Regions from separate parts of the Streptomyces umbrinus genome, predicted to be linked through region 2. Evidence: riboswitches for the same ligand, from Rfam matches in the RefSeq annotation. Region 2 holds a riboswitch; each other region holds the start of a gene.

Region 1 (10,155 bases), 3.0 Mb from region 2:
CCAGCAGGTGGATCACGTCGGCGACGGCGTGCCCGCGCACGGTGCCGTCGATCGGCGGGACGAGCTTGACCCGCGAGTACTGCTCGACCTCGGCGATCGCTGAACGCAGCACCTCGGTCATGGAGACCGGGTTGCTCCACTGCCGGCGCGACACGGCCCCGCCGAGGACGGCGAGGTTCTCGGCGTGCCGCCGGATACGGGTGGCGAGGTGGTCGACGTGGAACAGACCCTTGAGCAGGTCCGGGTCCTCGATCTCGTTCTCCAGCTCGTCGAGGATCGAGATCTCGCGGTGCACCAGGGACTGCAGGCGCCGTGCCAGATTGACGAAGACCTCGACCTTCTGCTCGCTGCCCGCCTGGCTGGAGAGCTGGGCGGCCTGGACGACCGCGCTCACGGCGCCTTCGTGGGCGCGCGCCAGGTCGTCCTCGAGCAGGTCGAACTCGTCGGCGTCCGAGGCGGGCCGGCCGACCGGTCGGCGCTCGGGCGGCCCCTCGCCCCGGCGCAGCGTCTCGACGAGGGCACGCAGATCGGACTGGCCGCGGGCACTGGTGCGGCGCAGGGTGCCGACGCGCTCGTGTACGGACCTGGCGGCGCGGTCGGCCGCCACGGCGGCGATCACGATGCCCGCGAGGGCGACCGCGACGGCTCCGCCGAGCACGATCCACAGCGTGGGGCCGAGCCGTGCGGGGGTCGTGCGGACGATGAAGAGCACAGCGGCGCTGGCGCTGAGGGCCACCGCGATGGGCGGCAGGACCGCGAGGCGGAGGAGCTGGGGCCGTATGTGGGTCTCGGGCTGCGTGGGGGTGGTGCGGGCGACCGGTCGCCCGTGCCGCCCGCCCTCGCGGCGGTCTGCGCGTGCGGCCGGTGCGCGAAGGTGAGACATCGACGTCCTCGTACTGGTGCGTCGGGGCCGTGGGGGCTCCCGCGGGTTCTGCGACCGAGGCATGCGCCGAATGGGACACGCGCCATCGCTGCGCCGGTCGAGAGAGTCGAAGAATTCGGCCCTGTGTCGCTCAGCGGCCACTCACAGTAGTCGCCACCGCATCATGTGCGGTGGGCAGTTGACAAAGTCCGGCGGCCTGCGTCCCGCTCTGGTATGAGGGTTCGTACGACAGGCCGATAAACCCCTCGCACGCCCGTTCCCGTGCGCCAGTGAACCGATCAGACCTGGTCAGAAGCGGTCAGCGAAAAAAGGGCGAGGGCCGAGGAGCAGGATGCTCCTCGGCCCTCGCCGAATGCCTTCGCGGGCTTCTACGTCACCCCGCGGGGACGGTTTCCGGGTCTCCGGTGTCCTCCTTGGTGTCACGCGGTGTGCCACCGACCGTCTCCTCGGCGGAGGGCCAGCCGCCCTCCGGGACGACGGCCACACCGCGCCACCAGGGCTCGGACGGGACGGTCTCCGAGGTCGGCTCGAAGGGCTCACCGGGCCGGGGCAGCGCGATCCGGGCGCCGACCGCGCGGGCGGCGGTGACGGTGCCCTCGCCGGGCTCGGCCCAGGGGTGCGCCGCGAGGTTGAACGTCGCCCAGTGGATCGGCATCATCACGCCGCTGTGCCGGCCGCCCTGGAGGTCCAGGTGGGCCCGCATGCCCTCCTCGGGCGTCATGTGGATGTCGGGCCAGAACTCGCTGTACGCGCCGATCTGGATCATCGTGGCGTCGAAGGGGCCGTGCTCGGCGCCGATGTCCGCGAAACCGGCGAAGTACCCCGTGTCCCCGCTGTGGTAGATCCGGTGCTCGTCCCCTGCCACGGCCCAGGAGGCCCAGAGGGTGTGCTGCGTGTTGCGCAGGCCGCGGCCGCAGAAGTGGCGGGCGGGTGTGGCGGTCAGGGAGATTCCGCCGACCTTCGTCGTCTCGTGCCAGTCGAGCTCGCGCAGCCTGTCCGCGGAGACGCCCCAGTGCTCCAGGTGGGCGCCGACACCGAGGGGCACCGCGAACACCGTGTCCGTACCGGCCAGGGCCTTGATCGTGGGCAGGTCCAGGTGGTCGTAGTGGTCGTGCGAGATGACGACCACGTCCACCGGGCCGAGCGCCTCCAGCGGTAGGGGCACGGGGTGCAGCCGCTTGGGACCGGCGAAGGCGAACGGGGAGCAGCGCTCACCCCAGACCGGGTCGAAGAGCACCCGGTGCCCGTCGATCTCGGCGAGGACGCTGGAGTGCCCCATCCACGTGAGCCGCAGTCCGTCGGCCGGTGGCCGGGCCAGGTCGGCGAGGGTCGTGGCATGCACCGGCACCGTGCCCGCCGGGGCGCGGCGCACGCGCTCCTCCTTGCGGAAGAAGGACCGCGCGAACTCGAGCATGGCACCGTCGGGCCGGGGAGCGCCCTCGGGATTCCGGAAGACGCCGTCCGCGTAGTTCGGCGATCTGCGGATGCGCTCCATGCGCTCACCGCTCGGATCCGCGCCGAACGCGGCGGGCCGCAGCGCACGGAGCCCGGAGCTCAGGGAACGGGAACCGGTCACGGCACCTCCAGGTGGAGTCGGTCTGACTTTCCATTATGGTCGCCGCCTCTGACAGCGCCGGGTCGGGCGTATGGCGGGGCGGTTTCCGCGCGGGCCATGGCGGGATCCATCGAGTACGACATCACGTTCTACTGAAGATCCATTCAGTAAGTTGACAGATACATGCAGCACTTTCGATACTGACCGACCATTCAGTAGAGGCAGCCGGTACAGCACCGGGGCGCAGGGTGCACCCGGCCCCACGCCGGTCAAACGCTCCGAACCTGTCACCTTGTTCCCCTCGCCCCCCGTTTTCCGGACCCCCGCTTCCCAGATCCCCGTTCCCGAGGAGCCCCATGACCGCCCAGGACAGCAGCCCGTTGATGACGCTCACCTGGACCGACCACGTCACCGGCCGCCAGGGGCATCTGGTCGTCGACCGGCTGGTACGCGGTGTCTCCAGCGGCGGGCTGCGCATGCGGGCGGGCTGCACGCTGGACGAGGTCGCCGGGCTCGCCCGTGGAATGACCATGAAAGAGGCCCTGCACTACAACCCCGAGAGCCGCTACGTACCGCTGGGCGGCGCCAAGGGCGGCATCGACTGCGATCCCCAGGCCCCGGAGGCGTACGGCCTGCTCGTGCGCTATCTGCGTGCCATGCGCCCGTACATCGAGAGCCTCTGGACCACCGGGGAGGATCTCGGTCTCACCCAGGACCTCGTCGACCGGGCCGCGGCGGAGGCGGGGCTCGTGTCGTCGATCCAGGCCGTGTATCCGCTGCTCGACGACGAGGCGGCGGCCCGGCGGCGGCTGGCGGACGCGTTCGCGGTCGAGGTGGACGGCATCGGGCTCGACGAGCTGGTCGGCGGCTGCGGGGTGGCCGAGTCGGTCCTCGCGGCCCTGGACCGGGCCGGGGTCGCGTACGAGGGGACCCGGGTCTCCGTGCAGGGCCTGGGCACCATGGGCGGGGCCACGGCCCGCTTCCTCGCGCGCGCGGGGCTCAGAATCGTGGCCGTCGCCGACGTGAAGGGCACGATCGCCAACCCCGGAGGGCTGGACGTCGACGCGCTGCTCGCCGCCCGGGACACGTACGGAACGATCGACCGTGCGGCGCTGCGTCCGGGCGACCGCGAACTGCCCGGCGACGCCTGGCTGTCCGCCGACGCCGACGTGCTGGTGCCGGCGGCGGTCTCGTACACGATCGACACCACCAACCAGGGGCGGATCACGGCCCGTTGGATCGTCGAGGCCGCCAACATGCCCGTCCTGCCGGGCGCGGAGCAGCAGCTCGCCGGCCGCGGTGTCACCGTCCTGCCGGACGTCGTGGTCAACTCCGGGACCAACGCCTGGTGGTGGTGGACCCTGTTCGGCGACATCGGGGCCGACGCGGACGAGGCGTTCGCGTACACGCGGCGTTCGATGCGTGCCCTGATCGACCAGACGCTCGCGCGCGCGGAGGCCGACGGGACGACACCGCGGGCGGCCGCGCACGCGATCGTCGCGGACCGGCTGCCGGTGATCGCGGAGCGCTTCGGCTGGTACCGCTGACGCCGCGGGCACGCCCGGCGGGAACGGTGACGGCCCGGCCGCGGCCGGTAACCGACCCTCCACCGGCGCACTCCGGGGCGACGCAATAGGGTTGCCCGGTGGCAAGAGTGCGGTTGAGCGTGGCGGAGCGGCGTGAGGAACTGCTGCGGGCCGCCATCCAGCAGATCGAGGGGCGGGGCGTGTCCGCGGTGCGGATCGCCGATGTGGCGACCGCGCTCGGGGTGAGCAACGCGCTGGTGCTCTATCACTTCTCGACCAAGGAGAAACTGGTCGCAGCCGCGTTCACGTACGCGGCCGAGGACGACCTCGCCCATCTCCGCAAGCTGCTCGGCCGCCGGACGACCGCGCTGCGGCGGCTGCGGGCGGCGGTCCGCTGGTACGCGCCGACGGGGCAGGCCAAGGGCTGGCGGCTGTGGATCGAGGGCTGGGCGGTCGCGCTGCGCGAACCCGCGCTGCGAGACGTCACCCGTGACCTGGACCGGCAGTGGAAGGCCGCGATCACCGAGGTCATCGCGGAGGGCGTGGCCGCGGGCGAGTTCCACTGCCCGGACCCCACGAGTACGGCCCTGCGCCTGACCGCCCTGCTGGACGGGCTCGCCGTCCAGATGACGGCGTACCCCGGCGCGGTGTCACGCGCCCGCACCCAGGAGTGGGTGGACGAGGCACTGGCCCGGGAGCTGGGGCTGGCGCGCGAGGCGCTGACGGCTCCGGGCGCCTGAGGCGGCGTACCGACGCGCCACTGATTCACAACCGGGGGGCGTCGAGGTCTCATCGCCGTGACCGCCGAGGCTCCCCCGGCATCACCTGGCCGCGAGACGGTTCGGCCTCACCCACAAAGGATCCGGCGCGCCACAAAGAAGCAGCGGGGCTCCCCCGACATCACCCGTCAAGGAAGCCCCGCCCCTCCGCGGACACTCGGGCCACAGGCCGAGACCGCCGGTCGAGCCGCGGCCCGCCCCGCCCCTTCTGGCCCCGAGGACCCTCAGGCCCTCGGACCTTCAAGCCACCGGCTCGATCCGCATCTTGATGTCGCCGGGCGACAGGCTTCCCTTCGCCACCACGCGGTCCCCGGAGGACTCCCCGCGAAGGCGCCGCCCGATCCACGGCACCAGGTACTCGCGCGCCCAGTGGATGTTGTCGCGCCGCATTTCGAGCGTGCCGCGCGGAGGCAGCGGCGGCCACGGCTGGTCGGGGTCCGCGGGCACTTCCAGGCCGAGGACCTGGCCGGCGCGCAGGGCGACCTGCGTGTGCCCCTCGGGCGACAGATGGAGCCGGTCGCCGTCCCAGGCCCGCCGGTCCTGGATGGTCTTGAGGGACCACAGGTCGAGCACGGGACAGCCGTACCGGTCGGCGATGGCCCGGATATGGAGGTTGTACGTAGCGATCTTGCCGCGCATGTGCTTGAGCACGGGTACGCCACGGGTGTCGAAGCCGGTGGTCACGAGGACCGTGCCGACGGCCGACGTGAGGTCCGCGACGGCACGCTCGAAGCGCTCCGCGACCTCGTCGGGGTCGGTGCCCGGCCGGATGATGTCGTTGCCGCCCGCGCAGAAGGAGACCAGGTCCGGCGCGAGTTCCTTCGCGCGCGTCAACTGGTCCTCGACGATCTGGTCGAGGAGTTTCCCGCGGACGGCGAGGTTGGTGTAGTCGAAGTCGCCCTCGGGCCGACGGTCCGCGAGAAGCACCGCGAACCGGTCGGCCCAGCCGACGAACGCCCCGTCCGGGCCAAGGTCGCCGACGCCCTCGGTGAAGCTGTCCCCCACCGCCACGTACGACCCGATCACTGATCTGTCGTCATTCTTCGAATCGTCTGCCACATCGGGCCATGATTCACCTTCGGGTGTGAGCTACGCGACCGTAGGAAAGGGTTGACGGGCGGTGAGATAAGCCACTCGTCAAGTGTTGGTCAATCCCGGAATAAGGGGCTCGATCAGGGACGTTGTCGCAGCTCCCGCACCCGGAAGTCCGTGATCCTGAAGTGACTCCACACGGTCCGGAACGCGAAGTGGCCGCTCGTGTACGGCTCTTGGTCCACGAAGTCGAAGACGAGCCGCCCGTTGTTCCACCACTGGACCGTCGAGCCGTTGGAGACGATCCGGACCCGGTTGGGCTCGTTCGCCGCGAGCAGCGGCTCCGTGTAGTCGAAGACGAGCGGCCGGACGCCCGCCTCACCGACGTAACGGCGCAGCCTGGTCGTGGTGTTGGAGTTGGCGCCGTATCCGGCGTAGTACGTCGTGAGGTGGTCGTACTCGTCGAGCGCGCCGCCGCGGTGCGTGGCGAAGAGGTCCTCCGGTGAGCGGACGTCCGTGGCGTTCCAGAAGTTGTTGAGGTCCGAGACCCGGTCGTTGGCGCCGCCCGCCGAGACCGGTGTGGCGGTGTATTCCAGGACGTACGGCCCTCGCAGCCTTCGCTTGAACCAGACCGTCGCGCCGCTCGGCACGTCCATCTCCAGAACGCCCTGGGACGCGGTGACGCTGCCGCCGTCCTGCAGCTCTGTCGCCCACTGGCCGAGGCCGTGCCGGAAGTCGTCGCGGGCGATGAGTCGCCCCGGACGGTACCGGGCCGCCGCGCTCGCCGTCTGCGTGGGGACCAGCGCGGCGAGTGCGACACCGGTGGCCAGGGCTCCGAACGTTCTGCGTGTGGTCGTCATGAAGACCTCCAAGGCATGGAAGACGCATAGAAAGCGCTTGCGGAGATCACTGTGTCCGGCTTCCGCACCCCTGTCGACCCATCGCCCGGCCATGCCACAGAACCAAAACACCGAAGACCGGACCCCGGGGATCACAGGGTCCGGCCTTCGGAGACGAGCGGAGTGGTACGCCGTCCGGGCGCGCCTGGCGTCGGGTCAGACGGAGACGCCCTTGCCACGCAGGTACGCCAGCGGGTCCACGTCCGAGCCGTAGTCCGGGGTGGTGCGGATCTCGAAGTGCAGGTGCGGGCCGGTGACGTTGCCCGTCGCGCCGGAGAGGCCGACCTGCTGGCCCTCGGTCACGGCCTGTCCGGCCGAGACGGAGAGGGAGGACAGGTGGGCGTACTGGGCGTAGTGGCCGTCTTCGAGCTGGATGACGACCTGGTTGCCGTACGCGCCGCCCCAGCCGGCCGAGACGACCGTGCCCGCGCCGACGGACTTGAGGGACGTGCCGGTCGGGACCACGAAGTCGACGCCGGTGTGGTATCCGCTGGACCACATACTGCCCGACATCTTGTACGGGGTACCGACGCCCGCGCCCGCGACCGGCAGCGTGAAGCCGGCGGCACCGGCTTCGGACGCGGCCTTGGGAGCGGCGGCGGCCTTCGGGGCCGCGACCTTCTTCGCGGAGGACTGGGTGGCCTTGGAGGCGCCGGAGTCGGAGCTCGAAGCGGCGGCGGCCTTGCCGATCGACAGCTTCAGGCCCGGGTGGATCAGCGCCGGGTCACCGCCGATCGCCTTGCGGTTGTCCTCGTACAGCTTCTTCCAGCCACCGTTGACGTCCTGCGTGTCGGCGATCTTCGACAGGGAGTCGCCCGCACGCACGGAATAGGTCTTGGCCGCGGCCTTCTTCGCCTCGGCCTTCTTGCCGGCGGCGGCAGGCGCCGATTCGGCGGCCTTGTTCGCGACATTCGAGACGCTCGCCACGGAATCGGCGGCGGACTGCGGAGTCGCGGCGTGCGCTCCGGTCGCGCCGAGCAGCGGAAGGGCGAGCGCCGCGCCGCCGGTTCCGGCGACGGCTATGGAGCGGGTGAAACGCTGGGACTTGGGACGGCGGTGCTTACCCTTCGCGGGCATGGCAAATTCCTCTCCGGCGCCTGCGAGGTGAGCTGTCGGGTGCGAGCTGGAGATGCCCGGCCGTGTTTGCGCACGACTTAACCCCTAGCCGTTCCGGAGACCGGAACAGGCGTTCTACCTGTGGGTCCCCCGCTCCTGCCGTGTACGGGTGGGTGAGCGGATTCCGGGCGGCGGCAGGATTGGGCGTCCGTCCGGATTGGTGGCGAACGTAAGCGACATGAAGACGCAGGAACAACCTCTGGGGTTTCCTGTGTGCCCCGTTCTCTTGATCCCTGACCGAAATGACGGTCACGCTGCGTAAATCCGGGATCTCCCCCGTTTGTTAAATCCCTGAAAACGCAGCCGAATTACGTGAACATGGCGACAGCGGACCGTCACGAATATGACGCTGCTCACTGAGTGCCGTTTCAGGAGCCTTTATTCCAGAGCGAGTTGGAACTTAGCCTCCATTACGGACACAACAGTCACATGCGACGCAGTCGGAAAACTGCCGCATCAAGGTCACCCTGCAGCCCCGTCCGCAACCCGTGATGCAACAGCACCGCACCTCGGTGGACTTCGCCCGTTTCAAGGCATTCGTACGCCGCTGTCGGGTCGAGTCCGCGCAGCCGCACAGGAGCGACCGGCTCGCCGTAGTGCTGGGCCTGGAGCCAGGCGAGGACCACGACCTCGCCGTCACGCGAGTACTGCACGGCGCTCAGCCCGCCCTCCGGCGCCCGCAGCCGGTGAAGGTCCCCGCCCTGCACGACGGGCCGGATCTCCTTGTAGAGCTCCACCCACGTCCGCGCCTCGGCCAGCTCCTCGTCGCTCCACCGCGTCAGGTCGCCGCCGACACCGAGCACTCCGGCCATCGCGCTCACGAAGCGGAAGCGCAGCGAACTGACGCGACCGTTGAGCTGGACGTTCGGACTGTCGGTGACCCAGGCGGCCATGGTCCGCGCGGGATGCACCTGGCTGAAGCCGTGCTGGATGGCGAGCCGGTCGAGCGGGTCGGTGTTGTCCGAGGTCCACACCTGATCCGTACGCGCCATGATCCCGAGGTCGATACGGCCGCCGCCGCCCGAGCACGACTCGAAGGCGACGCCCGGGTGGGCCGCCCGCAGCCGGTCCAAGAGGCGGTACAGGGCGTGCACATGGTCCACCCAGAGCCGCTGCGGGTAGGCCTCGCCGGACCACCCCGCGTCGGTGAAGCAGCGGTTGAAGTCCCACTTCACATAGTCGATCGGCGCACTGGAGAGCAGCGTGTCGAGCTGCTCCCAGAGATACTCCTGGACGTCATCGCGGGCGAGGTTCAGTACGAGCTGATTGCGCAGCTCCGTCCTCTTTCGTCCCGGTTGGAACTGCACCCAGTCGGGGTGCGCGCGGTACAGCTCGCTGTCCGGGTTGACCATCTCGGGCTCGACCCAGATCCCGAACTGCATCCCCAGCGCGTGCACCTCGTCCGCGAGGGGCTTGAGACCGGCCGGGAAGCGGTCGGGGTTGGGCGTCCAGTCGCCGAGCCCGGCCCGGTCGCTGGTGCGCGCCCCGAACCAGCCGTCGTCGACCACGAACAGCTCGACCCCCATCGCGGCGGCCCGCCGCGCCAGCGCCCCCTGCTGCTCCTCGGAGATGTCGAACTCCGTGGCCTCCCAGGAGTTGTAGAGCACCGGCCGGTGCTCGTCCGCCTCCGGGATCACATAGGCGCGCTGGTAGGCGTGCCAGGCACGGCTCGCGCCGCCGAATCCGCCGTCGCTCCACAGCCCCGCGAAGACGGGTGTGACGAAGCTCTCCCCCGGCTCCAGCCGCAGCAGCCCCGAGTCGTCGTACCCGACCCCGCCGGTGATCTGCACGCGCGCGTCCGGGAGTTGGGCCACGGCGATCCGCCAGGTGCCCGACCAGGCGAGGGCGCACCCGTAGACCTCGCCCCGCTCCTCGGTGGCCGCGCCGTCGGCGTCCAGAGCGACCCAGGGCAGGTGCTGGTGCGAGGTGTGCCCGCGCCGGCTGCCGATGACCTTCTCACCGTAGGTGAGTTCGGAGCGTACGAGCCGGGACTCGGCCGCCCACCGGCCGTGCAGCTGGGACAGCCGCCAGCCGTCGCGGTGCGGCAGCGTCCAGGCCGCGGAGTCGGCGCGCAGCACCTCCAGGGCGGGCCCTTCGTTGTCGAGGGTCACCCACCGCTCGACGACGTCGGTCCCGGCCCGCATCCGGTAGTGCAGCGTGATCCCGAGCCCGGAGTCGGAGAACCGCAGCCGCAGCTCGTCGCCGTCGGCCTCGTACGTCTCGAAGCTCCACTCGGTGCCGCGCCGCTCGTCCGTCCGCACGGACAGGGCGGGCCGCACGAACCGGGGGCCGCCCTCCACCGGGTACTCCTCGTGTCCGTCGAGGGTGGCCTCGAAGGCCCAGTACTCCGGTCCCGGGCCGGCGG
Region 2 (10,155 bases):
TCCCGCAGGGCCTCGCGCAGGGTCCGGGCGTCCTCGCCGCGCTCCCACACCAGCTCGGCCATGACGTCCAGGACGGCGTACAGATCGCCGTCCACGGTCAGGTCCCCGGCGACCCAGGCACGGGCCATGCCCAGTTCGCCAGGCTTCCAGAGCAGCCGGCGCAGGGCCCGGCGGTTCCGTACGACGAGTACGGGGCTCTCGGGCGGGCCCGCCTCCGAGCCGTCCCAGGCGCGAATGCGCACCGGGAGCGGGGCTCCCAGCAACTGCTCCATCAGCGCCTTCAGCCGCAGCGCCGCGTCCTGCATGACGCACACCTCCGTGACGACGGATCCCACAGACTCCAACACCACGTAAACACCAACGGGGCCGATGCGCAGTCCCACCAAAGCGTTACTTCTGAGCAAAATACATGCAGCGAACACGCAAACCACGGCCCTGACCGCCACTTACTAAGGGGCTCCGCCCCCGAACCCCCGCGCTCCCAGGTTTTTAGGGGCGCGGGGAACTGCGCGACCAGCCACAACGAACCCGCACCCGAAATCGCAAGAAAACGCCGAAGGGGGCCGCCCGCACCACGGATGGCGGGAGGCCCCCTTCGGGGTGGAGCAGGTGACCGGAGGTCAGGAGGCCTTGGCCTTCTCCTCGGTCTTGGCGAGCGACGGCTCAGCCTTCGCGGCAACCGCCGGCGCCGGCTTCGCAGCCTCGTAGAACTCCTCACGAGGAGTCTCCATGGCCCCGAGCGACACAACCTCACGCTTCAGGAACATCGCAAGAGTCCAGTCGGCGAAGACACGGATCTTACGGTTCCACGTCGGCATGGCCAGCCCGTGGTAACCCCGGTGCATGTACCAGGCAAGACGACCCTTGAGCTTGATCTTCATCCTGCCCATGACGATCATCGCGACGCCCTTGTGCAGGCCGAGCCCCGGCGACCGCACCCTTGTTGGCGTGGCTGTAGTCCTTCTGCGGGAAGCCCCGCATACCGGAGATCACGTTGTCACCGAGGACACGGGCCTGCCGCAGCGCGTGCTGCGCGTTCGGCGGGCACCAGGCGTTCTCGTTGCCGGCCTTGCGGCCGACGAGGTCAGGCACCTGGGCGTTGTCGCCGGCGGCCCAGACGTAGTCCGTGCCCTGCACCTGGAGCGTGGTCTGCGTGTCCACGTGACCACGGGGACCGAGCGGCAGGCCGAACCGGGAGAGCACCGGGTTGGGCTTGACGCCGGCCGTCCACACGATGGTGCTGGAGTCGACCTCCAGGCCGTTCTTCAGCACCACGTGACCGTCGACGCAGGAGTCCATGGAGGTGGAGAGGTAGACCTCGACCCCACGTCCTTCGAGGTGCTCCTTGCCGTACTGGCCGAGCTTCGGGCCGACCTCGGGAAGGATCTTGTCCGCGGCGTCGACGAGGATGAACCGCATGTCCTCGCGCGACACGTTGTTGTAGTACTTGGCCGCGTCCCGGGCCATGTCCTCGACCTCGCCGATGGTCTCCGCGCCCGCGAAGCCACCGCCGACGAAGACGAAGGTGAGCGCCTTGCGCCGCACATCCCCGTCCGTCGTGGAGTCGGCCTTGTCCAGCTGCTCGAGCACGTGGTTGCGCAGGCCGATGGCCTCCTCGATGCCCTTCATACCGATGCCCTGCTCGGCGAGGCCGGGGATCGGGAAGGTGCGCGAGACCGCGCCCATCGCGATGACGAGGTAGTCGAAAGGCAGCTCGTACGCCTCACCCACGAGGGGGGCGATCGTGGCGACCTTGCGGTCCTGGTCGATGGTCGTGACCCGGCCGGTCAGAACTTCCGCCTTGGGCAGCACGCGTCGCAGCGGGACGACGACGTGCCGAGGCGAAATGCTGCCGGCGGCGGCTTCGGGGAGGAAGGGCTGGTAGGTCATGTACGACCGGGGGTCGACGACCGTGACGGTCGCCTCGCCGTAGCGCATCTTCTTGAGAATGCGCCGAGCTGCGTACAGGCCTACGTACCCACCGCCTACTACGAGGATCCTGGGACGCTCCGTGGTGCTCATGCCATCGAGTATCCACCTGCCCCAGGGGGGTCGCTCGTGCGCCCCTTCACAAGCTTCTTCACACCCTCTGCTACACTGCGCGGCCCACGTGAGCGAGGTCATGGTCCGACAGGGGAACCAGCGCCTGGTGCGGGCCGTTGTCAATGCCGCGTGAGCTGCCGCTCCGGCTGTTCGACCCCTCTGAACCAGCCCCCTTTTTCATACGATCGCAGCACTCGCGGAACACCCTGTTGATCATGCTCCGGAGCCTCCCAGGGGCCCCGGGCGACCCGAAGGGACGAAAACCTCGCCCAACAGGGCCGATTCTCTTGTGAAGAACTTCACGAAGTTTTCCGACGGGACGTTCCCGAGGCCGTTTCCAAGACCGTTCAGAGGCCTTCTGAGGCGCTCATACGTCTCCCGACCTGCTCAGTCGAGGGGCGGTCCAGGCCGGCTCTAAGCCACGGACCACGCGATCCCGTCGAGGATGTCGTGCTCGCTCACGACCACCTCGTCCGCCCCGATCCGCTCCATGACCGAGAGCAGCACGAGGGCGCCGGCACCGATGACGTCCACCCGGCCCGGGTGCATCGAGGGGATCGCGGCACGCTCGGCATGGGTGGCGGACAGCAGCCGCTCGGTGATCTCGCGGACGCGGTCATAGGAGACCCGGGAGTGGTGGATGGCCTCGGAGTCGTACTCCGGAAGGTCCTGGGCGATCGCCGAGATGGTGGTCACGGATCCGGCGAGCCCGACGAGCGTACGAGCCGCGCGCAGCGGCACCGACGGCTCGGCGAGGTCGAGGGCCGCCTCGATGTCGGCGCGGATCGCCTCGATCTGCTCCCGCGCGGGCGGGTCGCTGACAACGCCGTCGTGCACGAGGTGCCGTTCCGTCATCCGTACGCAGCCGATGTCGACCGAGCGGGCGGCGCGGACGTGGTCCTCGCCCACGACGAACTCCGTGGAGCCGCCGCCGATGTCCACCACGAGGTAGGGCTTGGCGAGGTCGTCCCGCCCCGTCAGCTCCTTGGTGGCGCCCGTGAACGAGAACTCCGCCTCCTGGTCGCCGGAGATGACCTCGGGCTCGACGCCCAGGATGTCGAGGACTCCTCGTACGAACTCGTCGCGGTTCTCTGCGTCGCGGGAGGCGGAGGTCGCCACGAAGCGGAGTCGCTCCGCGCCGTGTTCCTTGACGATCGCCGCGTACTCGCGGCAGGCCGCGAAGGTCCGCTCCAGCGCTTCCGGCGCCAGTCGGCCCGTCCGGTCGACGCCCTGGCCCAGGCGGACGATCGTCATCCGTCGGTCCAGGTCGACGAGTTCCCCCGTCGCCGGGTCCGCGTCCGCGACGAGCAGGCGGATCGAGTTGGTACCGCAGTCGATGGCGGCGACGCGAGTCATGAGTGGTGGTCTCCTGTTGCGATCGTGGCTCCGGGGGCGCCCGAGCATTCTCTCGCCCCCGCCGCCCCTACCCGTTCCCATCCCTGACTCAGGGGCTCCGCCCCCGAACCCCCAAAAGACTGCGCAGTTCCCCGCGCCCCTAGGTCTTCAGGGGCGCGGGGAACTGCGCGACCAGCCACAACGAACCCGCACCTCACTACGAACCCACAGCCCCCAGCCAATGGCAGCGAGGCCCGATTCAGCCCTCCGTGGGCACCACGCACGCCCCCTTGCGCCACCACTCCGGCAGCAGCGCGAGCGCCTCGTCGCCCAGGGGGTTCACGCCCGGCCCGGCGGCCAGGGAGTGCGCGACCAGGACGTGGAGGCACTTCACCCGGTCCGGCATACCGCCCGCGCTCGGGAAGCCCTCAAGCACCTCGATGGAGTCGCGCCGAGCGATGTAGTCCTCGTGCGCCGCCCGGTACGCGGCCGCCAACTGGGGATCCGTGGCGAGCCGGTCGGTCATCTCCTTCATGACCCCGTTCGCCTCCAGCGTCCCGATGGCGGAAGCCGCCCGCGGACACGTCAGGTAGTAGGTCGTCGGGAAGGGGGTCCCGTCCGGGAGACGGGGAGCCGTCTCGACGACGTCCGGCTGCCCGCACGGACAGCGGTGCGCGATCGCGCGCAGCCCGCGCGGCGGCCGCCCGAGCTGCTGCTTGAAGGCCTCGACGTCCGCGTCGGTGGGCTCGGTGCGCGGGGTGGGCGGCGGGGGCGTTTCCATGCCTGTGGGTAAGTCTCTCTAGTCAGTTCTCTGAGTGGATCACCGGCGAATCACCGGCTGGATCACCTGTCGGGTCACCTGTCGGCGGCGTCTGCCTTGTCGACGCCGTCCCAGACGTTGGCATACCAGGCCCGGTCGGCCGCCGTCTGATCCGTACGCGTCTTCTTCGCCGCGTCGGGGTCGATCACGATGTAGCCGGTCTCGCCCGGCATCACGTAGTGGAGCCGCTCCCGGATGCGCTGCTCGGCGTACGCGTCGTCCTGCCACCGTGCCTTGAGGTCGCGCAGCTGCTCGACGCGCTCGCGGGCCTGTTCCCGCTCGCGCTGGAGGTCGGCGACCTCCGCGCGCTGGGAGACGTACTGCCTTATGGGATAGGCGAGAGCCACCACGAGCGTGCACAGGACGAGGGCGAGGAGTGCCGCCCGGCCGGTGAGCCGTGAGCGGCGGGCCTGCCGCTTGGTCTGCGAGCGGTAGACACGGGCTGCGGTCTGCTCACCGAGCAGCCGCAGCCTGGTCGAGGTGGAGAACCGGTCGCGGTCCTTCACGGCCATCTGTCCCGCCTCCCCGGTACAAACCCGTCGAGTACACCGAGCCCGTCGGGCCCGTCACGTGCGTACGTCCCCGCACACGGTACGGGACCGAGTACGGGGACGTACGTACGACGGGGCTGTCACCCCGGCCGAAGGGCTGCGCTCAGCCCTTGAAGCGCGGGAAGGCCGAACGGCCCGCGTACACCGCCGCGTCGTCGAGGATCTCCTCGATGCGCAGCAGCTGGTTGTACTTGGCGACGCGGTCCGAGCGGGCCGGGGCGCCGGTCTTGATCTGGCCGCAGTTCACCGCGACGGCGAGGTCGGCGATCGTGACGTCCTCGGTCTCGCCGGAGCGGTGGGACATCATGCACTTGAAGCCGTTGCGCTGGGCCATCTCGACGGCGTCCAGGGTCTCGGTCAGCGAGCCGATCTGGTTGACCTTGACGAGCAGGGCGTTGGCGGAGCCCTCCTCGATACCGCGGGCGAGGCGCTCCGGGTTGGTGACGAAGAGGTCGTCGCCGACGATCTGGACCTTGTCGCCCAGCTTCTCGGTGATGACGTTCCAGCCGGCCCAGTCGTCCTCGTACAGCGGGTCCTCGATGGAGACGAGCGGGTAGGCCGCGACGAGCTCCTCGTAGTACTCCGTCATCTCGGCGGCGGAGCGCTCCTTGCCCTCGAAGAGGTACTTGCCGTCCTTGTAGAACTCGGAGGCGGCGACGTCGAGCGCGAGAGCGACCTGCTGGCCGGGGATGTAACCGGCCTCCTTGATCGCGTCGAGGATCAGGTCCAGGGCCTCGCGGTTGGAGCCGAGGTTCGGGGCGAAGCCGCCCTCGTCGCCGAGGCCGGTGGACAGACCGCGGCTCTTCAGGACCTTCTTGAGGGTGTGGTAGACCTCGGCGCCCCAGCGCACGGCCTCGGAGAAGGACTCCGCGCCGATCGGGGCGATCATGAACTCCTGGATGTCGACGTTGGAGTCGGCGTGCGACCCACCGTTGAGGATGTTCATCATCGGGACCGGCAGCAGGTGCGCGTTCGGTCCGCCCAGGTAGCGGAAGAGGGGGAGGTCGGACGCCTCGGACGCGGCGTGGGCGACGGCGAGCGAGACGCCGAGGATGGCGTTGGCGCCGAGCGAGCCCTTGTTGTCGGTGGCGTCCAGGTCGATCATGGCCTGGTCGATGAGGCGCTGCTCGGTGGCGTCGTAGCCGACGAGCTCCGGGCCGAGCTGCTCGATGACGGCGAGGACGGCCTTCTCGACACCCTTGCCGAGGTAGCGGTTGGGGTCTCCGTCACGGAGCTCAACAGCCTCGAAGGCACCTGTGGAGGCGCCGGACGGAACGGCGGCACGACCCGTGCTGCCGTCGTCGAGGCCGACCTCGACCTCGACCGTGGGGTTGCCTCGGGAGTCCAGGATTTCCCGGGCTACGACGACGTCGATGGACGGCACGAGCATCTCCTTCTGGGATGTGACGCAAGCTGTTCCGGGCCGAAGGCCCGGTTGGGTGCGGACCTGTGGTGGCCCCGCGGCATGAGCCTAACCGGCTGCCGGGGTTCGGCCAGCCCTCGACCGCCTCCTGGACAGAACCGAGAGTAAATTGTTTCCGAACGGAACAAAGCGAGAGGGAAGCGCGAGGGAAGCAGAGAGGGAAGAACAAGGGGAGCGTGGGAACGAAAAAGCCCCGCCCCGGTGCGTACGGGGGAACACGCACCGGAGCGGGGAGCCCGTGGGGGACGGGGGTGGCCCTCACGAGGCCTCCACTATGGGGGACACGGATGTGAGGGCGCTGTGGTTCAGCCGCGATTCGATTGTGGGCCGGAGATCCGGCTGATCCGGAGATCCCGCCGAGGCTGAGCGGCCAGGGCCTCGGCCGGGACGTGACGTGCCGTCCGGACAATCGAAGTGGGGGTCGCGGCCGACGGGTGTCAGCTGAGGTGCAGCTGCTGGCCCGGGAAGATGAAGTCGGCGTCGTCGACGATGTCGTCGTTCAGCTTGTACAGCTTCTGCCAGCCGCCCTTGACGTTCTTCTTCTCGGCGATCTCGCTGAGGGTGTCACCCTTGACGACCTTGTACTCGCCGTCGCCCTTCTTGACCTTCTTGCCGGTCGGGGTCTCGACGGTCTTCTTCGCGGTCGAGCGCTCCTGGGAACGCGAGGCGCGCTCCTCGGAGGACTTGGTGCTCTGCTGCTGCTGAGACTGCGAGGTGCTCTGGCCGGAGTTGCCCGAGTTCGAGGGAGCCGGGGCGCCACCGGTCGAGGCGCCGGACAGGCCCACGCCACAGCTCGGCCAGGCACCCTTGCCCTGGCCCGCGAGGACCTTCTCGGCGACGGCTATCTGCTGGGACTTGGAGGCCTGGTTGGCCGTGGAGGCGTACGCCGTGCCGCCGTACGCGGCCCAGGTGGAGGCCGAGAACTGCAGGCCGCCGTAGTAGCCGTTGCCGGTGTTGATCGACCAGTTGCCGCCGGACTCGCACTGGGCGACGGCGTCCCACTCGGAGGCGGTGGCGGCGGAGGCCCCCGTGGCGCCCATCAGCGGGACGGCGACGGCCGCGGTGGTGACACCGGCGAGCGTGGCGATACGGGTGGCCTTGGACGGGCGGCGGTGCTTGCCCTTGCCGGAAAGCAGCATGAAGTGATCCCCTCACCGACGCCTGCGAGGTGAGCTGTCGGGTTCGGGCCGAGTGAGTTGCCCGGCCGCGCGACACTGCTGTCACGCGGCTTAACCCCAAGCCGTACCTGGCCTCAACGACCGGGTCCGGCACTTACCTTGGGTCCCCCGCTCCTGCCTACGGCGCTTGACGCGACGACTGTTCCCGTACGGCCGCTGGCAGGATTCGGCGTTGCGACCGTCGGGGCTCACCAGTGGCGAGCGGTCACGACCGTAGACACGCGATCCGCCGAATTTCAAAGACGATCAGGCTCTTGAGATCCATGTCTCACTTTCACCAAATCGGACATTCAGCGCGAACTACCGCTGTTTTTCGCCCGATTCGACGCCTTGATGACCACATGGCACCTCGCGCGGACCGCTACTTGTCCGCCATCCGCAGGCCGTCCACATCGAGGCTCTGACCGGGGATGATGAAGTCCGGGTCGTCACCGATGGCTTCCTTGTTCTCGGCGTAGAGCGCCCGCCATCCGCCCTCGACACCAAGGGAGTCGGCGATCCCCCAGAGACTGTCTCCGGAACGCACGGCGTACGAACCCTCGGCGGCGACGCGCGACTCGCTGTCGCCGCGCGAGGCGTGCCGGCCGGCGGAGTCGTCCGCGCGGGAGTCGGTGGCACCTTCGTCGGCACTGCCACCCCGGTGACGACCGGAGCCGGTGTCTTCCGTTCCGGAACCCTCGGCCGAAGCCTCCCCGTTCTGGGACGACTTGTCCGGGTCGTCACTCTTTGCGGCGGCATCCGTGGAGGAGCTGTCGGAATCCTGTGAGTCGGCGCTGTCGCCGCTACCGCTGGACAAGTCGGACGAACTGGATGAACCAGACGTGTCGGACTTCGTCCCGCTGCTGTCGTCCCCCATGCCCAAGCCGGACAACGGAGTCGGGGAGTCGTCCGCGACCCCCGTGTCGACGTCGGCCGAGCCGGAGTTCTGCGTCAGACCCGCGACGAGACCGCAGGTCGCCCAGGCGCTCGTGCCCTGCTTCGCGAGGATCTTCTCGGCGACGGATATCTGCTGCGAACGGCTGGCCTGGTCGGCGCTCGGCGCGTAGTCGAGGCCGCCGTTGTCCTCCCAGGTCTCCTGGGTCATCTGGAGGCCGCCGTAGTACCCGTTGCCGGAGTTCGCGCTCCACGAGCCGCCGCTCTCGCACTCCGCGACCGCGTCCCAGGTGGTACCGCTTGCGGCGCTCGCGCCGGTCGCACCGAGCAGAGGGATCGCGATGGCCGACCCGGTCACGCCCGCCGCGACGAGGAGAGCCGGAGCCTGACGGGGGCGACGGTGACGACCGTTCCCGGAGAGCATGCGGTTGCCTTTCGCGTGACAGCAAGGACTGCGCACAGCGCACAGCCGACGACTGCGCTTGTGACTGCTGCGGCGGGTGGGACCGGCCGCATTGATGGGTGAACGTATAGGCAGTCGAACTCTTGTCACAAGTCGATGCAGCGCAGATAACGTGAAGATCACAAACTTGACGGAGTCTCATGTTCCGTCGACTCCGTCTGCTAGCCACCCGCTAGTCCGTACGCACCTTCCCGGAAGGGGCGAACTCCACCGGAAGCGTGCGCAATCCGCGCATGATGAGCCCTCCACGCCATCGCAAATCGGCGGAATCGCCCGCGAGTTGCAGGTCGGGGAGGCGGGTGAGCAGCGTGGCCAGCGCGGTCTGGCCCTCCAGCCGGGCGAGGGGTGCGCCGAGGCAGTAGTGGATGCCGTGGCCGTAACCGAGGTGCTGGTTGTCACGTCGGGAGAGGTCCAGGGTGTCGGGCTCGTCGAACCGGGCGGGGTCACGGTCGGCGGCGGCCAGCACGACGAGTACGGGGTCGCCGGCGGCGATGTCCTGCCCGCCGATGCTCAGCGGCTCGGTGGCGAACCGCCAGGTGGCCAGTTCCACGGGTCCGTCGTAGCGGAGCAGTTCCTCGACACCGGTCGCGAGAAGGTCCGTACGGCCGGCCGCGAGCGAGTCCTGGAGCTGCTGCCGCTGCTCGGGGTGGGTGAGCAGCGCGTATGTGCCGTTGCCGATCAGGTTCACGGTCGTCTCGAACCCGGCGAACAGGAGGATGAAGGCCATCGCGGCGGCCTCGTTCTCGGTGAGGTGCTCGCCGTGGTCGGAGGCCCGGATGAGACCGGAGAGGAGGTCCTCGCCCGGGGCGGGCACCTCCGTCAGTTCCTCGCGCTTGCGGTGGATGAGCTCGGCGAGATAGCCGCGCATCTTCTTCACGGACCGCGCCACGCCCCCGCGCGGCCCTCCCCCGTGCCGGATCATCATCCCGGCCCAGTCGCGGAAGTCGTCCTGGTCCTCGCGCGGGACGCCCAGGAGATCGCAGATGGCGTAGATGGGGAGCGGAAAGGCGAACTCGTGGATGAGGTCGGCCTCTCCCTTCTCCACGAACCCGTCGATGAGCCGGTCGGTCAACTCCTGCACCCGGGGCGCGAATTCGGCCACCCGCCGAGGCGTGAACGCCTTGCTGACGAGCCGTCGGAGCCTGGTGTGGTCCGGCGGGTCGATATTGAGGAGGTGCGTCATCAGCTCGGCCTTGCGCTCGCCGGGGATGCCGGTCTTCCCCTTCGCGTGCGCGGGCTCGTCGTGATGGGCGGGGTTCTTGCTGAGCCGGCCGTCGGCGAGGGCCTGCTTGGCATCCGCGTAACGGGTCACCAGCCAGGCCTCGACTCCGCTCGGGAGTTTCGTCCGGTGCACGGGGGCGTGCTCCCTGAGCCAGGCGTACGCCGGGTAGGGGTCGGTCGCGAACTCCCAGGTGAAGAGTTCCGGGGCAGGTTCCCCTGCGGGAGTCCGAGCAGGTGTTTCCGTCACT
Region 3 (10,155 bases), 4.9 Mb from region 2:
CGCACGTCGACACCCGAGTCACGGAGCGACAGCGCGTGGGCGTGGCCCTGGCTGCCGTAACCGATGACCGCAACCTTGCGGCCCTGGATGATGGACAGGTCGGCGTCGGCGTCGTAGAACAGCTCGGCCATGCGACTCACCTTTCATGGGCAACTCCCCGGGGCGACAGGAATGTCGAGGGCGCTCGCGAGTGAGTGCTGCGCCTCCGAAGAGAGTGGAGGGTGGAAATCTGGGCCAGGAGGGTGGCACCCGCGCTGCTGCGTGCGAGCCGGAAAGGTGTTGCCTTGCCCACTCCGGCCCGACGGAAAAACACTATCTCACACCTACCGTGCGTCGCCGCCGGGCTGCGGAGGGGCGCCGGATGTCACAGATACTTCGCTTGCCCTGTCAGTGAGTTGACTGCAAGGAGCCCTGTCCATCCTTCAGGCGGCGTGAGAACAGATCCGTCTTCACGTGACGACGCCGCAGTTCGGCCGTCGACGGCCACGGACCCTCCGCCCTTGCGACGACGACTCGAAAGTGAGCCCCTGACCCATGTCCCAGGCCCGGCCCGACAACTTTGACACCGTTTCAGCGACAGGCATCGCAACGTTGCAGGACCTGCGTACGCACCTGCAGTGGGCCATCGAAGTTGAGCACGCCACCCTTCCGCCCTACCTCACCGCCCTGTACTCCCTCGACGCCGAGCGGAACCCGGACGCCGCGCAACTCATCAGCGGTGTCTTCGTCGAGGAGATGATTCACCTCGCGCTGGTGGCGAACCTGCTCAACGCTGTCGGTGGACAGCCCCGCCTCGACGCACCACATCTGCTGCCGCCGCACCCGCGGACCATGCCGCATGCCGATCCGTCCATCGAGCTGGCCCTGCTGCCCTTCGGCAAGGAGGCCCTCGACATGTTCCTCCGACTCGAACAGCCGGCGCATTTCGGCGATCCGGCCGAGGAAGACAACTACGAGACCATCGGACAGTTCTACGACGCGATCGAGAAGGGGTTGCGCCACCTGTGCGCCGAACTCGGTGAGGACCAGGTCTTCACCGGCGACCCCGCCCGCCAGGTCGCCGGCGGCCCGTTCGCCCACACCGCGGGCCACCTCAGCCCCGTCACGGACCTCGACTCGGCGCTCGCTGCGCTGAAGGAGATCGTCGAGCAGGGTGAGGGCGCGGCCCGAGCCGAGGTCTGGGACGGGGACATGGACCTGTTCCACCCCGAGACCAAGTCGGTGTCCCACTACTACCGGTTCCAGGAACTGGCCCTGGGCCGGCGTTATCAGCCCGGTGACACGCCCGCGTCCGGACCCACCGGGGAAGCGGTCGCCGTCGACCCGGCGGGAGTTCGCCCGTTGCGCCCCAACCCTCGGCTGGAGGATCACCCCGAGGGCAGTGCGATCCGCAGCGCGCAGGAGGCGTTCAACAAGACGTACTGCAAGATGCTGGAACAACTGGAGCAGGCGTTCAACGGCAACCCGGCGATGCTGGGCATCTCGGTGGGCACGATGTACGCGATCAAGGGACAGGCGCAGAGCCTGATGGCCATGCAGGACGAGGACGGACAGGTCGTGGGCCCGACCTTCGACTACGTCGCGCCCGAGGACCGCGCCTGACGGCCGCGCCCCGCCGCGGCAGGGCGCGAACGGTCAGCGTTCGACGGCTTCGCGTCGTGCGGCGACGACATGCGTCCCGATCAGCAGCGACGCGATGACGCCGGTGAACAGCACGGCGTACATCGCCGTGAACGTGGTGGCGAGGACGGCGAGCGCCGCGACAGGGGGCAGCACGTTGGCCTTGCCGGACGGCTGCGCGGCCCGTCGGTGCAGCAGCCACACACAAGTGATGAACAGGGCGACGGGCAGCGTGTACGTGGCTGCGGCTTGGACGTCGGTGAGAGCGTGCTGGTGGGTGACGTGGGCAACGTTGACCGCCAGCCCCGCACCCACGGCAGCCGCGGCCGCGAACACCACGTAGTGCCCGTACCCCCACAACATGGCCGTGGACTGGGTTCTGAGCCGGCGCGGCGCATCCTGGGCGAAGTACAGCCACCAGAGCGCGAAGACGGTCAGCATCCCACCCAGCGCGATGACCAGGACGGAGCCGAGTTCCTTGTGGGTGTCCAGGGCGGCGCGGACGGCCAGGCCGGCGGCCATGACGGACTCGCCGAGCACGATCAGGGTGAACAGGCCGTAGCGCTCGGCTATGTGCTGCGGGTGCCAGGTGGTGCCTATCGCACGCTCGGCCCAGACCGGCACCGCGAGTTCACCGATCGCGAGGACGACGAAGGAGACGGTGCCACCGTCGTGCGGGAGGAGCAGCCGGACCAGCCAGCCGATCTGGAGAACGAGGATTCCCACCGCGTACCGCAGCGCGGACCGTCGGCGCTTTCGGTCCGTGCACGCGGCGCGCAGCCACTGACTGACCATGGCCAGCCGCATCACGACATAACCCCAGGTGATGACCGTGAAGTCGCCGTGCTCCAGAGCCTGGGTGGTGCCTGCCGCCATGAACAGGGCGCCCGTGATCTGGACCAGAGTCAGGAGACGGTACGGCACGTCGTCCGTGTCGTAGGCGGAGGCGAACCAGGTGAAGTTCATCCAGGCCCACCAGATCGCGAAGAACACGAGAGCGTAGCCGAGCAGGCCGTGCAACGTACGGCCCGCGACGATCTCGTGCTCGAACGCCGAGGACGCCTGCGCCACGGCGGCGACGAAACAGAGGTCGAAGAACAACTCCAGCGCACTGGCCGTGCGGTGATCCTCGCCAGCATGACGGGCGAGCATCGGCCGGTACCAAGCGCTGGACGCGTGGGATGACTGACTCATGAAGTCCTGATCTCATGGGGGGCAGTGCCGGAGCCGGCAACACCAGTGCCGTGCATGACTACGACCGGATACCGTGCGGATCGGTGACAACCCGTAAACCGCCAACGCCGACTGGCGGACGGGCGCGCCCAGCTCAGGCACAACGGCAACCGGCAGGGTGCCCGAGGCCCGGCGCGTGCTGCGGTTCACCTGATCCGACCCACATCCTCGAACAGCGCGTGGGCCTCGTCGAGGCGACCGGTCGGGGCGAGACCATCGACGAGCCAGAAGAACGTGATCTTCTTTCGCCGGGTCCAGTACTGATGGCCCTCAGGGCGTTCAAGACTCTCCAGGTCAAGGAGAGGCTGGTCCTCGGTGAGGCTTACTCGGACTCCGGCTACGTCGTGGTGCACGAGACCGGGGAGGCTTTCACGATCAAGCAGCTCCGCAGGCGCGCGTACCGGCTCATGGAGGTCCTTGGTCTGCGCAGAGTACGTCTCTACGTTCCGAAATCTGACGAGATAGGCGAGCTCTTCAACGGTCCCCTCAGACAAGTCGGCAGTTTGCCCGGCGGCCGGTTGGCTATGAACGCGAGTTGGGGAGTCGTTTCGCGATGAGTGCGGGAGTCGCGTTCTGACCGAGTTTGCGATGTCGGTTTGTTTTGACGTCAGTCGGGGGCTTGTGGTGGGACCGTGAGGTGTGCATAAGGGCTGGGGGCCTCATGGGTAACTCGCAGTCGAAGGTCGAGCTGTACGCGGCGATCCGCAAGGATCATCTGCGGGCTGGCCGCGGCGTCTCGGGCGGGCGCTCTGACGGCGGACGCGGTCGCGCTGGAGGCCCGCAAGGCTGCCGAGGGCGATACCGGCGCCCCCCGCTCCGGCGACGGGCACGGGCCTTGAGGAAGGGCCTGCGGCGACAGTCACGTTCTTGTCCGACTGGCGGCTGTCCCATCTGCCGCCCGAGACTCGGCCGCTGCCCTCGGTCGCCCACTACGACCAGTTGTTGAACCCCCGCGGCCGCAAGGCCGCGAACCGGAAAGAGCCATCATGAGCCCACGCAAGCGCGGACTGACCGAAGAAGCCGCCACCGCCTCAATCGACCAGGCATGCCGGCTGCTGCTCGCTGTGGGTGGCGGACCTTGACTGCGCGCTCGCATCGCTCGGCTGGCTGCTGGAGGCGCTGGGTTACGCCACCTTCCATAGCTGGGACGGCGGCCGCGGCTGGCGGCTCGGGCCGACCTACCTGGTCATCGAGCAGTCCCCGGCCCTCACCGCCGAACAGCACGACCGCTGCCGCCAGGACTGAACCACCTGGCGTTCCACGTCGAAGACGCCACCACCGTCGAGGAGTTGACTGCCGACGCCGCTCAGCACGGCTGGCACCTCATGTTCCCCGAGCGGCATCCATACGCCGGCGGCGCACAGCACTACGCCGCCGACCTGGAGAACGACGACGGCTGCGAAGTCGAACTCGCTGCGATCAAGTCACCCGAACGAAACTGAGATCAACCGATCCACCGGTCTTGACGACTATTCGCACTAAAAACCATCAAGAAGAACCCCAAGACCCTTGGGGCGGCCCGTGACGTACTCGACAAGTTGCCTTCCCTGGACGCGGCCGTGAGAAACGATCTTCGGTCTAGGGTGTGATACAGCCTCTGACCTGGTCTTTTTCCATGCTTGATTATTAGACGTGTGGGTATTGCCACATCATGGGCGCCTGGTGGTCCGGCTAGGGTCTGTGCGTTGCCTACAAAAGGCAGGTGGGGACGGGCCGGGCGAAATGTCATGTGTCGGCGCCCCATGGAACACCCTCACCTCATGGCCCGGAGGACATATGTCGGGATCGCCTTTCGAGTGGATCGACGAGCAGGCGCGGGCGCGCCGCCGGGCCGGACTCGTCCGCACCCTGCGCCCCCGCCCCGCCGACTCCCCGCTCCTCGATCTCGCGGGCAACGACTATCTGGGCCTGGCGAGGCACCCCGAGGTCACCGAGGCGGCCGCGAGTGCCGCGCGGACCTGGGGAGCCGGAGCGACCGGCTCCCGGCTCGTCAGCGGCTCCACGGAACTGCACGCGGAACTCGAACGCGAGCTGGCCGAATTCTGCGGGTTCGAGTCCGCGCTGGTCTTCTCCTCGGGGTACGCGGCCAATCTCGCCGCAGTCACCGCGCTGGCTCCGCACGGCTCCCTCGTCGTCTCCGACGCGAGCAACCACGCCTCGCTGATCGACGGCTGCCGTCTCGCGCGCGGCACCACCCAGGTCGTCGGGCACGCCGACCCCGACGCCGTACGCAAGGCTCTGGGCACGCATGCCGGACCCGCCGTCGTCGTCTCCGACACGGTCTTCTCGGTCGACGGCGACGCGGCCCCGCTCACCGGACTCGCCGCCGCCTGCCGGGAGTCCGGCGCCGCCCTGCTCGTGGACGACGCGCACGGTCTCGGCGTACTCGGCGAGGGCGGCCGGGGCGCGCCGCACGCGGTGGGCCTTGCGGGCGCGCCGGACGTGGTCACCACCGTCACGCTGTCGAAGTCGCTCGGCAGCCAGGGCGGCGCGGTCCTCGGACCGGCCCACGTCATCGACCACCTGGTCAACGCGGCCCGTACCTTCATCTTCGACACCGGTCTGGCCCCCGCGGCGGCGGGCGCGGCCCTCGCGGCCCTGCGTCTGCTGCGCAGGGAACCGGAACGGGCCACGCGCGCGCGCAGCGTGGCGACCACCGTGCACGAACGGCTGACGGCCGAGGGCCTCGAAGCCGTACGACCGGACGCCGCCGTCGTCTCCGTGCGCGCCCCATCCCCGGAGCGGGCCGTGCGCTGGGCCGCGGACTGCCGCGAGGCCGGTCTCGCCGTCGGATGCTTCCGCCCCCCGTCGGTGCCCGACGGCATCTCACGGCTGCGGCTCACCGCCCGCGCGGACCTCACCGACGGGCAACTCGACCGTGCCGTACGCCTGATCATCGAAGCGCGGCGATAAAACCCTCCCAGGCGGCGGGGGCGAAGAGCAGGGCGGATCCCGACGTGTTCTTCGAGTCGCGCACCGCGAGAAGTCCGGCCCATGGTCCGGAGGCCGGACGGGCCGTCTCGACGCAGTTGTTCATTCCCGTGCTGCGACTGCTGCGCTGCCACCGCACACCGTGCAGACGGGTGCTCGAAGGTAGGGACCGAGGCAGGGGGGCGGGCATGGTGCCTCCTTATGCGCCGTGAGCTACACCGGCGATGAAATCCAACGTTTCCTCGGGCGAAAGGGCGTGGACCTGAAGGGAGTCGAAGGCCTCGCTGTAGGCCTGGAGGTCTTCTTTCCGTTCGAGATAGAGGCTACTCGTCAAGTGGTCTAGAACAACCACATCCAGATCAGATGTGTTCGGAAACGAAAAAATAACAAAGGGCCCTGTCACGCCGACATGAGCTCCAACTCCGAACGGCAGCACCTGAATCCGCACGTGAGGGAGTTGCGCGGCCTCTCCGAGGTGCTCCAACTGCCGTGCCATGACCTCCGGTCCGCCGACCGTCCGTCGTAGGGCCGCCTCGTCGAGAACCGCACTCAGTCGGAGCGGTGGATTCGAACGCAGTACGTCCTGACGGGCGAGGCGCACCTCCACCAGCGCGTCGACCTTGTCGTCCGGCGCACCGTCCACGGCCGCCAGGGTCACCTCACGGGCGTACTCCGGCGTCTGGAGAAGCCCCGGCACGACCGAGTTCTCCAGCGTGCGCATCACGCTGGCCTGCGACTCCAGGCTGATGAAGTCGCTGTAGGTGGACGGCAGAAGACCCCGGTAGGCGTGCCACCAGTGGTGCCGGCCGTTGTCGTCGGAGCCCGCCAGCACCACGAGCAACTCGCGCAGTTCCGCGTCCCGGACGTCGTAGGCGTCGAGGAGCAGCTCCACGTCCGCCGGCTTCACCCCGCTGCGGCCGGTCTCGATCCGGCTCACCTTCGACTGGTGCCAGCCGACGAGCCGGGCCGCCTCGCCGCTCTTGAGGCCCGCACGGGCACGCAGGGCACGCAGTTCGGCGCCGAGTTTCCGGCGGCGCACAGCGGGACCGTACTGCATGGCCGTCTCCTTCCGACCGTCGCGACGGCGCTATATCGTCCGGCGTCACGCCGACCGTAGAGGACAAACCGGCCCCCCGCCCAAATACGGTCGGCCGTCGCAGAGTTCACCGCTTCGAGCGACAGATATATGCATATCTCGGTGGATCGCCACCGTGAACGCCGAGGTAGTGGCACTCTGGCGCAAGCACCAGTCCGGGACCGTACTCGAAGTCATCCGCTTCGTGTCGGACTCCGGTCCCGTGGGAAAGGGACGACCTCGCCATGGCAGACCACCAGGAAGCATCCGTCACTCTGCCGAGCGATCCCGCCTCGGTCTACGCCGCCCGCACATACGTCATGAACGTGCTGGCCGAATGGGGACTTCCATCCGACACGGAGGCGGCCGACACGGTCCGGCTCATCGTCTCGGAGCTCGCCACCAACGCCGTACAGCACACGTTCGGGCAGTCGCCCACCTTCACGGTGGACATCGAACTCGACCGCGACGAACAACTGCGCATCGGCGTGACCGACAGTCACCCGCGCTTCCCGAAACGGTTGCCCGCGGCCGTCCAGCAGGACAACGGCCGCGGCATGGTGATCGTCCGCTGGCTGACGGTCGAGTGCGGCGGCAAGCTGACGGTCCGGCCCACCAGAGAGGGTGGCAAGACGGTCTCGATCATGCTGCCGTGGACGGCGCCGGTGCAGCCCGTGAGAGCGGACTGAGCGCCGTGCCCCGCTGGTGGCGTGAAGGGCTCGCTAGTCCTTGTCGGCGGAGCCCTGCATCAGATGGGGGATGAGCGCCCACAGCCCCGCACAGACGACCAGGGTGCTCGCACCCGCCGCGATGCCGCCCGCCCGGCCCGTCGCCACGTCCACGACGAGCAGGACCGAACCGGAGAGGGCGAGCGCGAGCACGCCGAGCCCGATCTGGGCCAGATGCGATGAGGCGTTCACGACCTGGGGCTTGGCGCCCTGCTGGAAGAGCCGGCGATGGAGCGCGGCCGGGGCCGTGAAGAGGGCGGCGGCCAGTACGGAGAGCAGCAGCGTGACGACGTACGTGGTGCGCTGGAAGGTGTCCAGGGAGGGGAAGCGCGGGGTGAACGCGAGGGTGAGCAGGAAGGCGAAGAGGATCTGCACCCCGGTCTGCGTGACCCGCAGTTCCTGGAGCAGTTCGTTGAAGTTGCGGTCGGCGCGCTCGAGCCGCGTCTCGTTGCGCTCCTCGTGGTGATGAAGGTCGCCCATAAGTGAAGGAGTAACCACTCTGCCGCGAATATCACGCACCGGGCCCCGGAAGGTGGCCGCGGCGATCACCGCAGCCACCTTCCGGGCGGGTCACCTGACCCGGCCGTACCAGACGCTCTTCGTCCAGATCTTCTGGAGCTTCACCACTTCCCCGGTCTTCGGGGAGTGCCAGATCCGTCCCTTCCCGGCGTAGATGCCGACGTGGTAGACGTTCCGGCCCGAGTGGAAGAAGACCAGGTCCCCCTGCTTGCGATTCGAAGCGGAGACATGGTTCGTCTTGTTGTACTGCGCGGCAGCCGTACGCGGCAGGGACTTGCCCGCCTTCTTGAACGAGTAGAGCGTGAGACCGGAGCAGTCGAAGCGCTTGGGCCCCACGGCCCCGTACTTGTACGGGGAGCCCTTCTTGGAGGCCGCTACCTGGAGTGCCTTCGTCGCGGGTGTGGCCGCTTCCGCGCCGGACGTGAATCCGGGGGCCACGATGCCGCCGCCGACAGCGGCGATGGTGAGAGCCGATGCGGTACCGGCCCTGCTGAACAGCGACGGGACACGATTGAGCGCAGTCATGCGCAACCCTTCGTCAGCCGCCTGTGAAGGATGACCTGTCGGATTCGGGCTGGCGAAGTTGCCCGGCCGCTGACGCGGCTTCACCCCAAGGGCTGCTCGGCCCGGTCATGGCGTGACCGTTCCGGCGACCCGTCGTGCCTGGGTCCTCCACTCCTGCCGATCCACTTCTGTCGACCGGTCATCCGGGCGGCGGCAGGACTCGGCGTCCGCCCGGATCGCCCCGCCGCTTGTGGCGGGGGCTTGTCGTCGGAAGGGATCTTGACGCACGGATGTCCCAAAAGCCGAGCGGAATCGGCGATTTGTGGGCTTACTCACCACTCACCCGTTCGGGTGGACAGCCATTCCCAAGGGAGGGCGTCGAGGGGGTCGACGACCCTCGTACCAGCACCGGAACGTCTGATTCCGTACGGAGGCTACACATGTTGCGCAACTCCCACGGGCCTGTAAAAGCAGCTCTGGCTACGCTGTTCGGTGGTACACCTTTCGGTCCGTTTGAACTCTGACCCGGACGTCCCGTCAGATGCCTGCGTGACGCCGGGTCCGTGGCGGTACGTCAGCTGTCGGAGCGCGGCGGTAGCGCGATCCGGCCCGCTCGGCGCTCACCGTCGAGGACGCGCAGCGCCCGCGCCAGGGTCGGCGCGTGCACCTCGTGCTCGCCGCGTTGGTGCATCAGGGCCAGTGCGTCACGCAGCGCGGCAGCCTTGCCGACCAGGGCCTGGGCGGCCCGCAGCCCCCGGTAAGTGTCCCCGGAGTGGGCCGGGTTGATCCGGCCGAGCAGGTCCACCACTTCAAGGTAACGGTCGATCAGTTCGGCCTCGGCGCGGGTCAGGGCCGGCAGCGGCGGCAACTCGGGTGGGAGCATCGGCCGCTCACCTCGCGCCGCGTGCGCTCTGGGTGGACTTCCGGCTCGGGACGATCCGGTCGATCAGTCCGTACTCCAGCGCCGCCTGCGCGTCCAGGATCTTGTCCCGCTCGATGTCCGCACCGATCCGCTCCCGGCTCTGGCCCGAATGACGGGCGAGCATCTCCTCCAACTGCTCACGGGTACGCATCAACTCGTCGGCCTGAATGGCCAGGTCGGACGCCTGTCCCTGGACGGGCTCGGAGAGCGACGGCTGGTGGATCAGTACGCGGGCGCCCGGCAGCGCGTACCGCTTGCCCGGTGTGCCGGCCGCGAGCAGCGCCGCCGCGGCCGACGCCGCCTGCCCCAGGCAGATGGTCTCCACCTCGCAGCTGACGAACTGCATCGTGTCGTAGACGGCCGTCATCGCGCTGAACGAGCCGCCGGGGGAATTGATGTAGAGCGAGATGTCCCTGTCGGGCGCCTGGTACTCGAGGTGCATGAACTGCGCCATCACGTCGTTCGCCGACACGTCGTCGATCGGCGTACCGAGGAACACGATCCGCTCCTCCAGCAGCTTCGAGTACGGATCCATGGTCCGGCTCCCCGAACTGGTGCGTTCGGTGAACTCGGGCAGGACATGGCGGGCGGACGGTCGGGTCATGACACACGCTCCTCCGGGA

What was found. Region 2 has a riboswitch for cyclic di-AMP ahead of QF035_RS21780 (LysM peptidoglycan-binding domain-containing protein). Riboswitches for the same ligand answer to the same signal wherever they lie in the genome.
Region 1: another riboswitch for cyclic di-AMP. It lies ahead of QF035_RS09605 (M23 family metallopeptidase); the one in region 2 lies ahead of QF035_RS21780 (LysM peptidoglycan-binding domain-containing protein).
Region 3: another riboswitch for cyclic di-AMP. It lies ahead of QF035_RS43870 (C40 family peptidase); the one in region 2 lies ahead of QF035_RS21780 (LysM peptidoglycan-binding domain-containing protein).

Annotation. Positions count from the first base shown of each region.
Region 1 covers NZ_JAUSZI010000002.1:2,012,327-2,022,481, forward strand. The annotation lists gene QF035_RS09575 (ATP-binding protein) at 1-883, opposite strand, end outside; gene QF035_RS09580 (MBL fold metallo-hydrolase) at 1,257-2,459, opposite strand; gene QF035_RS09585 (glutamate dehydrogenase) at 2,795-3,985, shown strand; gene QF035_RS09590 (TetR/AcrR family transcriptional regulator) at 4,084-4,704, shown strand; gene QF035_RS09595 (SGNH/GDSL hydrolase family protein) at 4,984-5,769, opposite strand; gene QF035_RS09600 (DUF6250 domain-containing protein) at 5,916-6,635, opposite strand; gene QF035_RS09605 (M23 family metallopeptidase) at 6,831-7,751, opposite strand; cyclic di-AMP (ydaO/yuaA leader) riboswitch at 7,754-7,920, opposite strand; gene QF035_RS09610 (alpha-galactosidase) at 8,216-10,155, opposite strand, start outside.
Region 2 covers NZ_JAUSZI010000002.1:5,000,571-5,010,725, forward strand. The annotation lists gene QF035_RS21750 (SAM-dependent methyltransferase) at 1-305, opposite strand, end outside; partial or broken gene QF035_RS21755 (NAD(P)/FAD-dependent oxidoreductase) at 621-2,022, opposite strand; gene QF035_RS21760 (Ppx/GppA phosphatase family protein) at 2,458-3,399, opposite strand; gene QF035_RS21765 (DUF501 domain-containing protein) at 3,638-4,159, opposite strand; gene QF035_RS21770 (FtsB family cell division protein) at 4,234-4,710, opposite strand; gene eno (phosphopyruvate hydratase) at 4,853-6,133, opposite strand; gene QF035_RS21780 (LysM peptidoglycan-binding domain-containing protein) at 6,610-7,311, opposite strand; cyclic di-AMP (ydaO/yuaA leader) riboswitch at 7,316-7,486, opposite strand; gene QF035_RS21785 (transglycosylase family protein) at 7,712-8,647, opposite strand; gene QF035_RS21790 (cytochrome P450 family protein) at 8,859-10,154, opposite strand.
Region 3 covers NZ_JAUSZI010000002.1:9,918,712-9,928,866, forward strand. The annotation lists gene ilvC (ketol-acid reductoisomerase) at 1-131, opposite strand, end outside; gene QF035_RS43825 (ferritin-like domain-containing protein) at 592-1,602, shown strand; gene QF035_RS43830 (low temperature requirement protein A) at 1,636-2,814, opposite strand; gene QF035_RS43835 (hypothetical protein) at 3,000-3,347, opposite strand; partial or broken gene QF035_RS43840 (VOC family protein) at 3,916-4,295, shown strand; gene QF035_RS43845 (8-amino-7-oxononanoate synthase) at 4,630-5,766, shown strand; gene QF035_RS43850 (DUF397 domain-containing protein) at 5,747-5,974, opposite strand; gene QF035_RS43855 (helix-turn-helix domain-containing protein) at 5,984-6,841, opposite strand; gene QF035_RS43860 (ATP-binding protein) at 7,105-7,548, shown strand; gene QF035_RS43865 (DUF6328 family protein) at 7,582-8,067, opposite strand; gene QF035_RS43870 (C40 family peptidase) at 8,158-8,631, opposite strand; cyclic di-AMP (ydaO/yuaA leader) riboswitch at 8,635-8,768, opposite strand; gene QF035_RS43875 (hypothetical protein) at 9,185-9,493, opposite strand; gene QF035_RS43880 (ATP-dependent Clp protease proteolytic subunit) at 9,501-10,136, opposite strand.